Regions from separate parts of the Paenibacillus sp. Y568 genome, predicted to be linked through region 3. Evidence: riboswitches for the same ligand, from Rfam matches in the RefSeq annotation. Region 3 holds a riboswitch; each other region holds the start of a gene.
What was found. A riboswitch is a leader RNA that binds a small molecule or an ion and turns the genes downstream of it on or off. The one in region 3 is predicted to bind thiamine pyrophosphate.

Region 1 (4,265 bases), on a different contig from region 3:
TGTCCATTGGTTGATATCCGCTGTACTCGGTGAGTCAGGAACATCAGGCAAGGAACGATGCACACAAATTGATCCCATGGATTCATTGAATGTGCGTATCGAAACCAAAGAGATCATGATTACGACGCAGCGTGGAATGTTAATTACAATCAAGATGGACTGAATGATTTGAATGTAGTGTACAGAAGTGGCGTAAGTGGCGGAATTGTAAATGTAAATATTTTCATTACATTAGAATTAAACAAATAGGAGGTTTTGATATATCATAAAGAATAGAAATGATTTGGATGGGCATGACGTAACATATAAAGAAGTAGAAAGAGGCTGAGACAGATGAGTTATCTGAAATGGTTAGAAAGCTGGTATGCAAGTTATTGTGATGATGAATGGGAGCAAACCCATGTATTGAAGATTGAATCCATAGATACGCCAGGATGGAGAGTGACCATTCCATTACTTGAAACGGAATTGGAAGGTAAACCTTTAAATGAAATTATCCTCGATCGAGATGACAATGACTGGGTAAGATGTTGGATTAAAGAGGGTTATTTTGAAGGTGCGGGTGGATTACGTAATCTAGAAGAGATGATACAGCTCTTTAAGGAATGGGCAGAAGGATAGGTTAGAGATTAGAGATACCTATTTTCTCAATGATTATGATGGAATAGAAGAATAGTGTTTATTTTTAAAAGCAGATGTTGAAAGGTGAAACCAATGAAAATAGCTTTTTTTGATTCAGGATTAGGCGGATTAACGGTACTAGCTGAGGCCATCAAGCAACTCCCACAGGAGGAGTATATTTATTATGCGGATACACTTCATGTTCCTTATGGAACCAAATCAACGGAAGAAGTAAAACGGTATGTAAAAACTGCAATTGAAACGCTGATGAAAGAACAACAAGTGAAGGCGATCGTCATAGCTTGTAACACGGCAACCAGTATAGCGGTTGCAGAATTAAGAAGTACTTATCGTATACCCATTGTGGGTATGGAACCTGCTGTTAAACCGGCTATAGAGATAACTAGATCAACGGGAAAAAGAGTGCTTGTCTTTGCTACTCCGTTGACTTTGAGATTATCTAAGTACACAGATTTAGTATCTAGAATAGATGATCAATGCATCGTAGATTCGTTACCATTACCCGAGTTAGTTGAATTCTGTGAGGATTTAAATTTCGATACGGATACGATAGTAGAGTACTTCAAGTGTAAACTATCAGAATTCGATCTCAGTACATATGGAACGATTGTTCTAGGGTGTACGCATTATCCCTTTTATAAAGACATATTAACACAAATGTTACCCGATCATATTCATATCGTTGATGGAAGTAAGGGTACTGTGAATCGATTAAGAAAAGTGTTAAAAGGTAATCTTCAACGGAATGCTCAAGGAGAAACGAAGACCACCCTTTTATGCTCGAGTCGTGATTCAGGATACGTGCTAAAGATGGAAAGAGCACTGGGAATCGTCTTAAATAAAGTAACGTAATTGGGTGATAACGAAATGTTATCTTTAGAAAAAAAGGTTTCTATTTTTCCAATATTTATGTTACTATGAATTTTAATTAAATACGTTAGATCACTAGGGGTGCTATTTGGCTGAGACGGAATGGATAATTCCAAACCCTTTGAACCTGATCTGGATTATACCAGCGTAGGGAAGTGAGCTCAAAGACATGGTTATCATAAGTTTTGTATGCGTATATACGTTTACATTATTTTTACTATAGTTATAGGGCCACCTTCTATGTAGAAGGTGGCCCTTTTTGTTGATTTCTATGTTTACATGTTGTTAACGAGAAGAGTAGTCAGGGGGAAGGGAGGTTGATTGCAGTGACGGCGAGAGAGTTACATGTGATCTCTAATGGTCAATCCAATTTGGAGCACTTTGCGAAGATAGCAGCGCTTATACATCCTTATGTGACTGCCTTTCATTTACGGGAGAAATTATGCAGTGCGTCTGAAATCTGGGAAGGAGCACTAGCTATGAATGCAGGTGGAGTTCCTCTCAGTAAAGTAATAATTAACGATCGAGTGGACATTGCTTGGGCGACGGGTGCGCTGGGAGTCCAATTAGGTAGCCATAGCTTACAAGTACAGGTAGTAAGGCGAGATTTTCCGAGAATGTTAATAGGACGTTCTGTTCATGATGTCGATGAAGCAGTAGCGATGTGCAATGAAGGTGCTGATTATTTGATGTATGGGCATATCTTTCCGACAGATTCTAAGCCTAACCAGGCAGCCAGAGGAATACGAGCATTAGAGGAAGTGGTGCAAAAAGTTTCTATTCCAGTTATTGCGATTGGAGGGATTAAGCCGGATCATGTGCATCAGATCATGACATCTGGAGCTGCTGGTATTGCAGTATTATCGGGTATTACAGAAAGCCATAATCCCTTAAAGTCCGTAAAAGACTATCGTGAGGCATTAGACAGTCAAAGTATATGGGTTCTAAAGGAGTGATTTCGAAGCGAAAGATGAAGTAAGTACTTACAAATGAAGGAGGACAATGATCAGATGAAGCAAATAGAACATATGAGGGGCGATGCGAATAGAAGAGGACAGTCAAGTCGATGCTCCTGAATTGTGCGCAGCATTTGCACAAGCTGCAGTAGCCCTTGGAGCACAAATAAAAGAGTTTACTGAGGTGAAATCATTCCTTCAGGAGTGTGGAGCGGATCTCTTCTTGCACAGGTTGGAGTAACATGTCCAATTTATCCGGTTAAGGGAGAGTGTTTCTCTGTTTTGAGTCATATCCCACTACTTCAATCCACAATAGTTAGTCACGGATGCTATTTAGTTCCGAAGAAGGGAGGACGTATCGTGGTTGGAGCAACGGCGAACGCACATAGCTATGATCGAAGGGTATCTCTAGGTGGCATCTCCAAACTGTTAGATGCAGCGAAGCGACTCTTACCAGATATTGTTGACGCAGAGTGGGAGCGTGTTTGGAGCGGTTTACGTCCACAGACACTGGATGGGTTACCTTATTTGGGTGAACATCCTCAGTGGAAAGGATTATATGTTGCAACAGGTCACTATCGTAATGGTATTCTACTTAGTCCAATGACTGGGAAGCTTGTAGCAGATTGGGTCGAAGGAAAGAAGGAAGAGGAGCTTTCTCTAGAGGCTTATCGAGTAGATCGGCATGAGAAAAGTGTGCTAGACAAGGAAGGGGCTCCAGTATGATGATCGAAGTTAATGGAGAACGAATTGATATTCCTAATGATTGTAGGAAAATGGCAGACGTATTAGTACATTTTGGCTTGGAGAACAAGATGCTTATTTTCGAGTTGAATAAGCAAATTTTAGAAAAATCAGATCATGACAAGACGCATTTATCGGATGGAGACCGAGTTGAGATCGTTCATTTTGTAGGGGGTGGCTAACATCTGGAAGATAGCTACAACAGCAGAAGAGGCGGTTCGGAGTGCTAAATTAGCGAAGGCATCTGGATTATGCGATATGATTAAGGTTGAAGTGATTGGGGATTGGAAGACGCTGTTACCCGATCCAGTGGAGACGTTAAAAGCCTCAGAGATGTTATTACATGAAGGATTTATCGTTCTGCCCTACACATCAGATGATGTGTTGTTAGCCAAAAGGCTACAAGATTTAGGTGTTCATGCCATCATGCCGGGTGCGTCACCCATTGGAACAGGTCAAGGTATCATTAATCCGTTGAACCTATCTTTTATTATTGAGCAAGCAACAGTTCCTGTCATTGTGGATGCAGGGATAGGAAGTCCTGCGGATGCAGCATTTGCTATGGAGCTTGGGGCAGATGCCGTATTACTTAATACTGCTGTTTCAGGGGCACAAGATCCGGTGAAGATGGCCTTAGCCATGAAACTTGCTATTACAGCAGGTAGATTAGGATTCGAGGCAGGCAGAATTCCGAAGAAAAGGTATGCCTCCGCAAGTAGTCCGATGGAGGGTTGGAGTAGTACTTAAGTAGAGTAACTTTTGTTTGTTACTAGCGTAATTCACATGATATCAAGCAGCCTAGCGGAGAGATCTGTCTAGGTTTCTTAGTGATGATTTTACCGTTGATGAAGTTTGTACCATTATTTGTTATATTTAGTAAAATGATAATAAAGGATGGGGTAATGATGATTCGGTTATGTGGTGTAAATGATATAGAGACAATCTATGATATTATTAATGATGCTGCGCAAGCCTATAAAGGAATCATACCTAAAAATCGATATAAGGAACCCTATATGACTCTAGATGAATTAAATGAAGAGATTAATGATG
Region 2 (4,265 bases), on a different contig from region 3:
CCATGTTGAGTAGAACGGCATCTGCAAGTTTTGCCACTTCGGCAACTTCTTCTTGGCCATCTGCCATAAAGGGGGAGGCACCTAAGGCAAGTAACCCATTTGCAGTGAAATTGGTAACTACCGTATTGGTTATGTTGTGAACAAGTGGATTCTTTTGACGTACCTTTTGTAGAAATGACATCATTATTTCCTCCTTAGAATGAATTAGAAATTGATAAATGCATCATTAACGTCTATCGATTTGGATAGCAGCTTGTTACTGATTAACCATTGTTAAACGTTCTTCCATGATTCTGGAGCTTGGTATCCGAAAGGATGGCCTTCAGGGTCCATAAGAGGTAATAGAATCTGTAAGCTCTTCGTTTCTATTTCTTTATCGAGTGGTGATGTCTGGTCTTCATGTTCGAAAAGTATAGAAAGAGCTTGATCAGGATGTTGTTGTATGTATTCTTGCCCTTCGCCAATGGCTGTAATAAATTTAGCCAATAGCTCATGGTTCTCTTTCATACCTTGATCGCTTGCGACAAGTACGAGTTCATAATAATCGGGTACTCCATAATCTGTAGGATTCATAGCGAGCATGGGGTGCCCTTGCTTAGCTAGGATCAGTTGTTCGTGATTGATGAAACCACCCATTATGGCATCAACTTTTGAAGTAGCGATTGATGGAATCAGATCATAACCTAGATTGACCATGTTGACCTTCTCAGGATCTCCTCCATCGTTCCTAATCATCGCTTCATATAGAGGAATGGACGAGTATCCAACGGTTGTACCTACTAGGTCTTTAGGGGAATAATTGTTCCATCAGCAGGCACCATGAGATGATTGAGCGGATGTCTCACGATTGCGGAGATCGATTTCACTGGAATATGTTCACCGCGTGCCATAAGTACCTGTGGTTGATAGCTAAGGGACAGATCAATTTGTCCAGCGGCAACTAATTTTAAAGAGTCGTTGGTATCTGCTGGCATTTGAATCGTAACGTTTAATCCTTGTTCCGCGAAATATCCATTCTTTTGTGCTGCGTACAAGAAGGAATGAACAGCATTTGGATACCAATCGAGCATGATCGATAGGTCTTGAAGTTGTTCTTTTTCCGCAGATGAAGAGAGTTGCGAAGTGACTTGCTGCTGTGAACTCGTTCCATAACGACAACCTGTGATTGATAAAAGAGTGCATATTAGTAGTATGGTTATCGTTGCTTTCCTAGTTGATGTCATTTCGTAGTTCCTCTCCTCTTAAGAAATTGTTTCTCTAAGATTACAATCAACATAAAAAGGGAAATGCCAAGTAAAGAGAGGATAAGTATGAATGCGAACATGGCATCTGTATGCATATTGCTCGACATTCGACGACTAAAGTAACCTAACCCCTTCGTACCTCCTAACCATTCGCCAATGGTAGCTCCCACGACACAATATACGATGGAGAGCTTCAGTCCTGAGAAAAAGGAAGGCAAGGCCAGCGGAACTTCAATCTTCCGAAGAATATCCCAACGGTTAGCTCCCATCGTCATCAGTAGCTCTATATAATCGCGATCACCCTTCTTAAGGCCATCATAAGTACTCACAACGATCGGAAAGAAGGCCGTCAGGAAGATCACGGCAACTTTGCTCCAAAGGGTGTAACCAAACCACATGATGAAGATAGGAGAAAGTGCGATTAAAGGTATAGTCTGGCTAATAATCAAGAAAGGATAGAAAGCTTTCTCAATTGAACGAAAGATATGCATAGCCGTAGCCAAAATAGTGCCAACGATGACAGAGAATATAAAACCTAAAGAAACCTCTTCTAAAGTAGCGATCAAATGTTGACCAAGCAATAGCTGCCGATTGTTGAATAATGCACGGACAATTGAGCTTGGCGCGGGAATAATAAAAGAAGGGACCCAGCCTAATGTGACAACGGACTCCCAAGATAGTAAGAGTACAAGTAAGACAAGTACAAACCATCCATAATCAAGTGCCCAGCGTTTAAGTAACATGTAGTCGTCTCTCCAAATTCTGTCTCAATTCTATAAACTGAGGGTCGTAGTTCATTTCGTAATGTCTCGGTCTAGGGAGATTTACGACGATTTCTTGTATTCCTTGATCACTGTCATGGGACATAAGGAAGATTCGGTCACTTAATAGAATAGCTTCTTCTAAATCATGTGTAATGAAGAGAACCGTCTTATGTAGCTCATCCCAAAGTTCAAGTAACCAACGATGCATGTCTCTTTTTGTCATGGCGTCAAGTGCACCAAAGGGTTCATCTAGTAGCATTAAATCTTGGCCCGTAATTAGTGTTCTGAGAAAAGCGACACGTTGTCGCATACCACCGGATAATTCATCTGGAAAGGCAAGTTCATATTTTCCTAAGCCGAGGCGGTGTAAGATTTCCTTAATCTCTGTGATAGTATCCTCTTTGTTTCTACGGGATTGTTCTCGATTAAGCTCCCAAGGGAGTAGACAATTGTCTAGAACGGTTCGCCAGGGTAGAAGGAGATCCTTTTGAGGCATATATGCGACTGTTCCTAATCGATGTGTGACTTGTTCTCCATGTATCCGAATTTCCCCACTTAGGGGCTCTAAAAGTCCAGCGATTAACTTGAATAGGGTACTCTTGCCACAACCACTTGCTCCAATAATGGAAATGAATTCACCTGCATGAACTTGGAGGGACAACTGTTGAAACAGCGGAGATTCATTAGGTCGGTGTGCAAAAGAGTAGGATAAATCATGTAGTGATAAAATTGGTGGGATCCCCTCGCTTTCTGTAAAATAAACAAATAAAGACCCAACCATTTCCGGAGGGAAATGAGTGGGTCAAAAAGTCCAATCAAGCTAATCATCGCATGAGTTGAAGATTTCGTTCCACTTCCCTCCGCTGGTATAATCCAGATCAGGTTCCAAGGGTCCGGAAATTCTTAGCTCCATCTCAGTCGTTAGACTCCCCTAGTGAAATACAAAGGTCTTATTCAATTAATAACCCATCCAATATAACATACTTTGGATATAAGTAAATAGAGGAATCAATGTTGGTCTCTTGATTACGTATCGTGATCACGGACAGCGCGTCCTCAACTTTGAAGGGTGAAAGTGGGGTAGGGCTGTTTTTTTGTCATGCAAATTTGATGAGTGAAGGATTGAAGAAAGGAAACGATCGGATATATAGATAAATATATATATATAGCTACACATGCATCTGGTTAACATCGAACGAGATGTGTCGCGTAGCTCTGGTATTTTGTTTAGTATATTGGATAAGGTAAATGGGAAATAGTTGATAAGGTAATAGAAGAGTATATAAGGAAAGTGGAAAAGAGTCGGTGAAAGTAATGAAAAGGAGTGGGTATAAAGTAAATAGAATTGAGTAGGGGAAAGTGAAATAGTTGATATAAGGTAAATAGAAAGTAGTGGAGGTAATTTAAATAGAAAACAGTTAGTGGATACTCGCTACACATTGAGGAACTTAACAATATTGATGTAACGTTCAAGGCCTATGGCGACGCAAGTATCAAGGCTAATAGCTAATACTAACTAATAACGAAGACTATAGGTGTTATGCGAGCGAAAAGTAATATTTGTGGTTAGGAGACTTACAACTTCTGATTTTGTTCAGTCTCTAAATACTTGGAAAAGAAATGCCAAATAACAATAACAATATTGAATATTCAATACGAATATGAGTGTAACTTGAATTTGCAATTCATCAAGTAGGCGATATTTGTTAAAAGGAACATGAAATAACAGGAATTCTCCTGTTATTTATGACTTGTACACTCTTAGCAGAACACTTAGCTACAAATTTCCTGTTAAATGAAATGATCAGCCACCATGTGGGGTTAGAAGGACTGTATTATATCGATTGAGACCCACCGATTGGCGTAACGCGGACTGCATTACCTCGGTTAACATAACGCGGACTGCATTACCTTGGTTAGCGTAACACGACTGCATTACCTAGATTGAGATACCACCGATCCATGTAACAAGGATTGCATTACCTCGATTGACGAACAAGGAACGTATTACTTCGATCCACGTATCGGGGAACGCATTACGTCAATTGACGTAACAAAGATTGTAATACTTCGATCCACGCAACAACGAACGCATTACTTCAATCGATGTATTACAGAATACGTCCCTATTCCACGGCCCAAAATTACCGCCACTTAAGCTTCTACAGCTTATGGAATGTATACATGAAGAGATCATAATAATTCTAATACACTTCACCGTCTGAATCGTTATTAATGGAGATTAATACGATGGCTA
Region 3 (4,265 bases):
GAGCCACTTACAGTACATGAGTCATCCCTTTCACCATGTGTCCATTCCATTCTAGCTTGTGAATTGGGATATAAAGAGAAAGCTTATGAGATGTATCTACGTACTTCTCGTCTAGATCTCGACAATTATAACAATGATACAGAAGACGGCTGTCACACAACGAGTATGGCAGGAACTTGGATGTCGGTTGTACACGGATTTGGAGGACTTCGAGTGAAGAATGGCGTGTTATGCTTGAACCCATTCAACCCTGGACACTGGAATTCATTCTCCTTCAAAGTCATGTTCCGTAATTCTCGTCTTAAAGTTACGGTTGGTGAACACGATGTAACCGTTAGTAATGAGACTGAAGCATCTGTTAACGTGAATGTATACGGCAATGATTATACTGTTGGTGGATTAAGTCACATTAAAGTTAGTCTGTAATTACACACAAATAGAACGGGTGCCGTCCTCTCTCAAAGACGGCACCATTGTCTTATATTTATACAAAGGGGCTCTCCCAGAAGGTCAACATTTGACCTGTGGGATAAGCCCCTTTCTTATATAGGTATTCCATCATTCTAGAACATAATTTATATCATCATATCAAGTGGTGGCCGCTCAGCAGGTTTACCAAACAGGTATCCTTGGGCCAGATTAATACCTACGTCCTTACAGAATTGGAAGTCTTCATATCGTTCTATTCCCTCTGCTAATACTTGACCTTTGAACTGTAATGCAGCTTCGGTTATTCTATTGATTTCCCGCTGTTTTACTGGATCTTGATCACAGTGATCAACTAAACTACGGTCGATCTTCACATAATCAGGCTTTAATTCCGACATGAGTTCAATTGTAGAATACCCTGATCCTACATCATCTAATGCAACGGACATGCCCTTTTCTCGATACAGATCAAATATATGTAATAACTGTGGTAAATGTTCTATATTCTCCGTCTCTACAACTTCAAAAACAAAGTCCCCAGGAATTAAATTCAAACGATCAATCGCCTGAAATGTATGACTAAGACAATGTTTAGGGTTGTATATAGATGACGGCAGAAAGTTAATAAATCTCTTAAGTCCATTAGGGACCCACTGTGCACTCGTCTCAATAGCGGTAATTCGTGCTACGCGATCAAGAAAGGAATGTAACCCCGTTTGTCTTGCTACCTCAAATAACTGATAAGGCTGGAATGATTGATACCCTGGTGCCGATCGTAACAAGAACTCAAAACCTATAATCTGTTCATTTGTATCTACAATAGGTTGCATATGGCTTGCAAATTTATCATGACTAATCATATCTACAACGCTTTGATTCTCTAATCTTGCTTCCAACTGAACTAATGGAATCCAGCTATGCTTGTCTTCCGTATGTATTCCCAGTCCTGTGATGAAGATTTTTATATGCGTACGCTCTTCTTGAGGAAGCGTCTTCAAGACATGCAACAGGTCGAATATCTCTTCTTTCTGGTTGTAAGGAACAACTGTACAATCAGCGATCACTTCGGCACCTATTCCTTGTTGTAGTAGCATATGTGTCAGTGAGTTATTAAGGGGCTTGATACGTACAATTCCTTGGTCTTCTATTGGTCGTATGACAGAACATCCGCTGCAACTCATGAATTTCCTCCTTACATATATTGGCGAAAAATGTTGAGTTAATTATACCACGCTAATCTGTTATTAGATGATACATTTGTTATCACGAACTCTTGCTATCGACAAAAAATGGCCTGAGACCTTGTCTCAGACCACACGACTCTCCCCTCTATGCAAACCATTGTCTTTGTTTGTCATCCTTATCCGTGTAATAAATATGTTTAGGGAAGATATCAAGAATGACATAATTAGGATCTTCAGGACCATCAAACCACTTTTTCAAATCATCATTCCATACTTTCTCTTTTAGACTTTCGTCCGTGCAGATGGTACAAGTTCCCTCTATTTCAATAACCTCTTTACTTCCACCTATCTCATATCCAATAAGCAATGAAACGTAAGGGTTTTCCTTCAACTCTTCAACTTTATGTGTTTTTTTGTTGGTAGCTAAATGAATACTCAATCCTTCATTATATAACACCATATATCTCTGCTTTGGCTTATTGCCTTCTATTGTTGCGAGAGAACAAATCTTATTATGGTCTAGTGCTTTCGATATTTCCTGCTCAGTTAAGGTTCTTTCCATAGAAAATCATTCCCTTTCCTCATGTTGTATGAAAAAGACTCACATATGCTTATTGTACCCACCTTTTAAACATAAGAACCGCAACCATGTACACAATTCACAATATCCATTTATTCTCTAGGTTACTGGACACTTATACCGTATTGGATTATAATTCTTGTAGAAATACCCTAACTTCATATGTACAGGGGTGCTGGAATTGGCCGGCTGAGAGTGTGTCCCACAAGACACTGACCCTTATACCTGATCTGGGTAATGCCAGCGTAGGAACGTAACCCGATATGTGATCTATCATATCTATCTTGCGCCCACATGCGTCCCGATTACGGGGCGCTTTTTTGTTGAATACTAACGGGACTTGGAACATACCAAGCTCAACAGAGGAGAGAAATCAGATGAGAAAGAAACACCCCCTGACACTACTTCTAATGTGCCTACTATTGATCGTAATAGCTGGCTGCGGAGGTAACAAGAATGATCCAACAACACAAGCAAGTAATCAGTCTACAGAATCACCTAATGACGGATCATCAACAGAACCTAAGAAATTAAGAGATGTAAAGATTGTGCTGGACTGGACTCCTAACACCAATCATACCGGGCTCTACGTTGCGAAGGATCAAGGCTACTATGAAGAAGAGGGTCTGAACGTAGATATTGTCCAACCAGGATCGGGTGGTGCCGATACGATGGTTGCATCAGGCGCAGTTCCTTTTGGAATTAGCTACCAAGAGAGCGTAACGCAAGCAAGAACGCAGGATGTACCTCTCGTGTCTATTGCGGCAGTGATCCAACACAATACCTCAGGCTTCGCTGCACCTGTAGATCGGAACATTACATCACCGAAGGATTTCGAAGGTAAATCATACGGCGGATGGGGTTCTCCTGTAGAAGAAGCCATCATGAGTTCAATCATGGAGAAAGAAAATTCGGATGTTAAGAAAGTGAAGAGTATCAATATGGGTGATGCTGATTACTTTACGGCAGTTAAGCGTGACATCGATTTCGCATGGATATTCTATGCATGGACCGGTATAGAAGCTGAACTACGTAAAGAGCCGCTCGATATGTTATATGTGAAGGATTATGCTCCAGAGTTAGACTATTACACACCTGTTATTGTGACCAATGAGCAGCAGATCAAAGACGACCCTGAGCTAGTAAAAGCTTTCCTTAAAGCTACAGCCAAAGGATACCAACTTGCCATTGATAACCCTGAAGAAGCTGCTGGGATCCTTAGTAAATCAGTTCCTGAGCTGGATAAAGGTTTAGTTCTAGCAAGCCAAAAGTGGCTTAGTCCCCGCTATACCGACGACGCACCTCGTTGGGGTGAACAAAAGGAAGAAGTATGGCAAGGTTATGCCGATTGGATGTTCAGCCATAAGCTTCTTGATAAACAAATGGATATGAAGCAAGCATATACTAATGATTTTTTAGCTGAGTGATATATATCAACCGTTAATCCCATATTAAATATTGAAAGGGTGAATTATGAATTATGGCAAACACACTATTAAGTATTCAAGTTATTCCGAAGACCCCTGGAAATGAGGATTCTATTCCTTATGTAGATCGTGCTATTGAGGTTATCCAACAATCCGGTGTGAAACACGAGGTTCATTCCCTTGAGACCACCATGGAAGGTGAGCTTAGTCAGTTACTAGACATCGTAAAGAACATGCATAAGGCTCTTGTTGAAGCAGGGAGTCCAAGTGTTATTTCTCAGATCAAAATCGCCCACAATCCAAACGGGATCAGCATGGATAAGTTAACGGAGAAATATCGTCCATGAGATTGGGGTGGAACAAAATCTGGCCGCCCCTTGTGGCGGTCATCTGTTTGTTAGGGTTATGGCAACTATGTACTTCACTTTTTGAGATTGAGAAGTGGATTCTACCCTCTCCGATAGATATTACTCGTGAAGCTTCAGCTCAATCATCTGGATTATGGGAACATACTTTGGCTACAGTAGAATTAACAGGTGTCGGATTCATCATTGGAACCTCCGTAGGCCTTATGATCGCCGTTGTGTTACACCTTATTCCTTTTCTTAAATCGGCCTTGTACCCCCTACTGATTCTCAGTCAAAA

Region 1: another riboswitch for thiamine pyrophosphate. It lies ahead of AC1D7X_RS18435 (thiamine phosphate synthase); the one in region 3 lies ahead of AC1D7X_RS05740 (ABC transporter substrate-binding protein).
Region 2: another riboswitch for thiamine pyrophosphate. It lies ahead of AC1D7X_RS24960 (ABC transporter ATP-binding protein); the one in region 3 lies ahead of AC1D7X_RS05740 (ABC transporter substrate-binding protein).

The regions. Positions count from the first base shown of each region.
Region 1 is NZ_JCAIUM010000014.1:12,581-16,845, reverse strand. Features, by position in the region: partial or broken gene AC1D7X_RS18450 (DUF2264 domain-containing protein) at 1-163, shown strand, start outside; gene AC1D7X_RS18445 (immunity 53 family protein) at 334-621, shown strand; gene murI (glutamate racemase) at 715-1,494, shown strand; TPP riboswitch at 1,580-1,683, shown strand; gene AC1D7X_RS18435 (thiamine phosphate synthase) at 1,839-2,468, shown strand; gene AC1D7X_RS18430 (hypothetical protein) at 2,551-2,709, shown strand; gene AC1D7X_RS18425 (FAD-dependent oxidoreductase) at 2,673-3,194, shown strand; gene thiS (sulfur carrier protein ThiS) at 3,191-3,394, shown strand; partial or broken gene AC1D7X_RS18415 (thiazole synthase) at 3,408-3,959, shown strand; gene AC1D7X_RS18410 (GNAT family N-acetyltransferase) at 4,115-4,265, shown strand, end outside.
Region 2 is NZ_JCAIUM010000031.1:5,065-9,329, forward strand. Features, by position in the region: gene thiM (hydroxyethylthiazole kinase) at 1-181, opposite strand, end outside; gene AC1D7X_RS24945 (ABC transporter substrate-binding protein) at 274-735, opposite strand; gene AC1D7X_RS24950 (ABC transporter substrate-binding protein) at 780-1,223, opposite strand; gene AC1D7X_RS24955 (ABC transporter permease) at 1,220-1,987, opposite strand; gene AC1D7X_RS24960 (ABC transporter ATP-binding protein) at 1,977-2,669, opposite strand; TPP riboswitch at 2,847-2,951, opposite strand; gene AC1D7X_RS24965 (helix-turn-helix domain-containing protein) at 4,213-4,265, opposite strand, start outside.
Region 3 is NZ_JCAIUM010000003.1:130,074-134,338, reverse strand. Features, by position in the region: gene AC1D7X_RS05755 (glycoside hydrolase family 65 protein) at 1-426, shown strand, start outside; gene AC1D7X_RS05750 (EAL domain-containing protein) at 576-1,610, opposite strand; gene AC1D7X_RS05745 (pyridoxamine 5'-phosphate oxidase family protein) at 1,759-2,175, opposite strand; TPP riboswitch at 2,352-2,463, shown strand; gene AC1D7X_RS05740 (ABC transporter substrate-binding protein) at 2,571-3,620, shown strand; gene AC1D7X_RS05735 (thiamine-binding protein) at 3,674-3,967, shown strand; gene AC1D7X_RS05730 (ABC transporter permease) at 3,964-4,265, shown strand, end outside.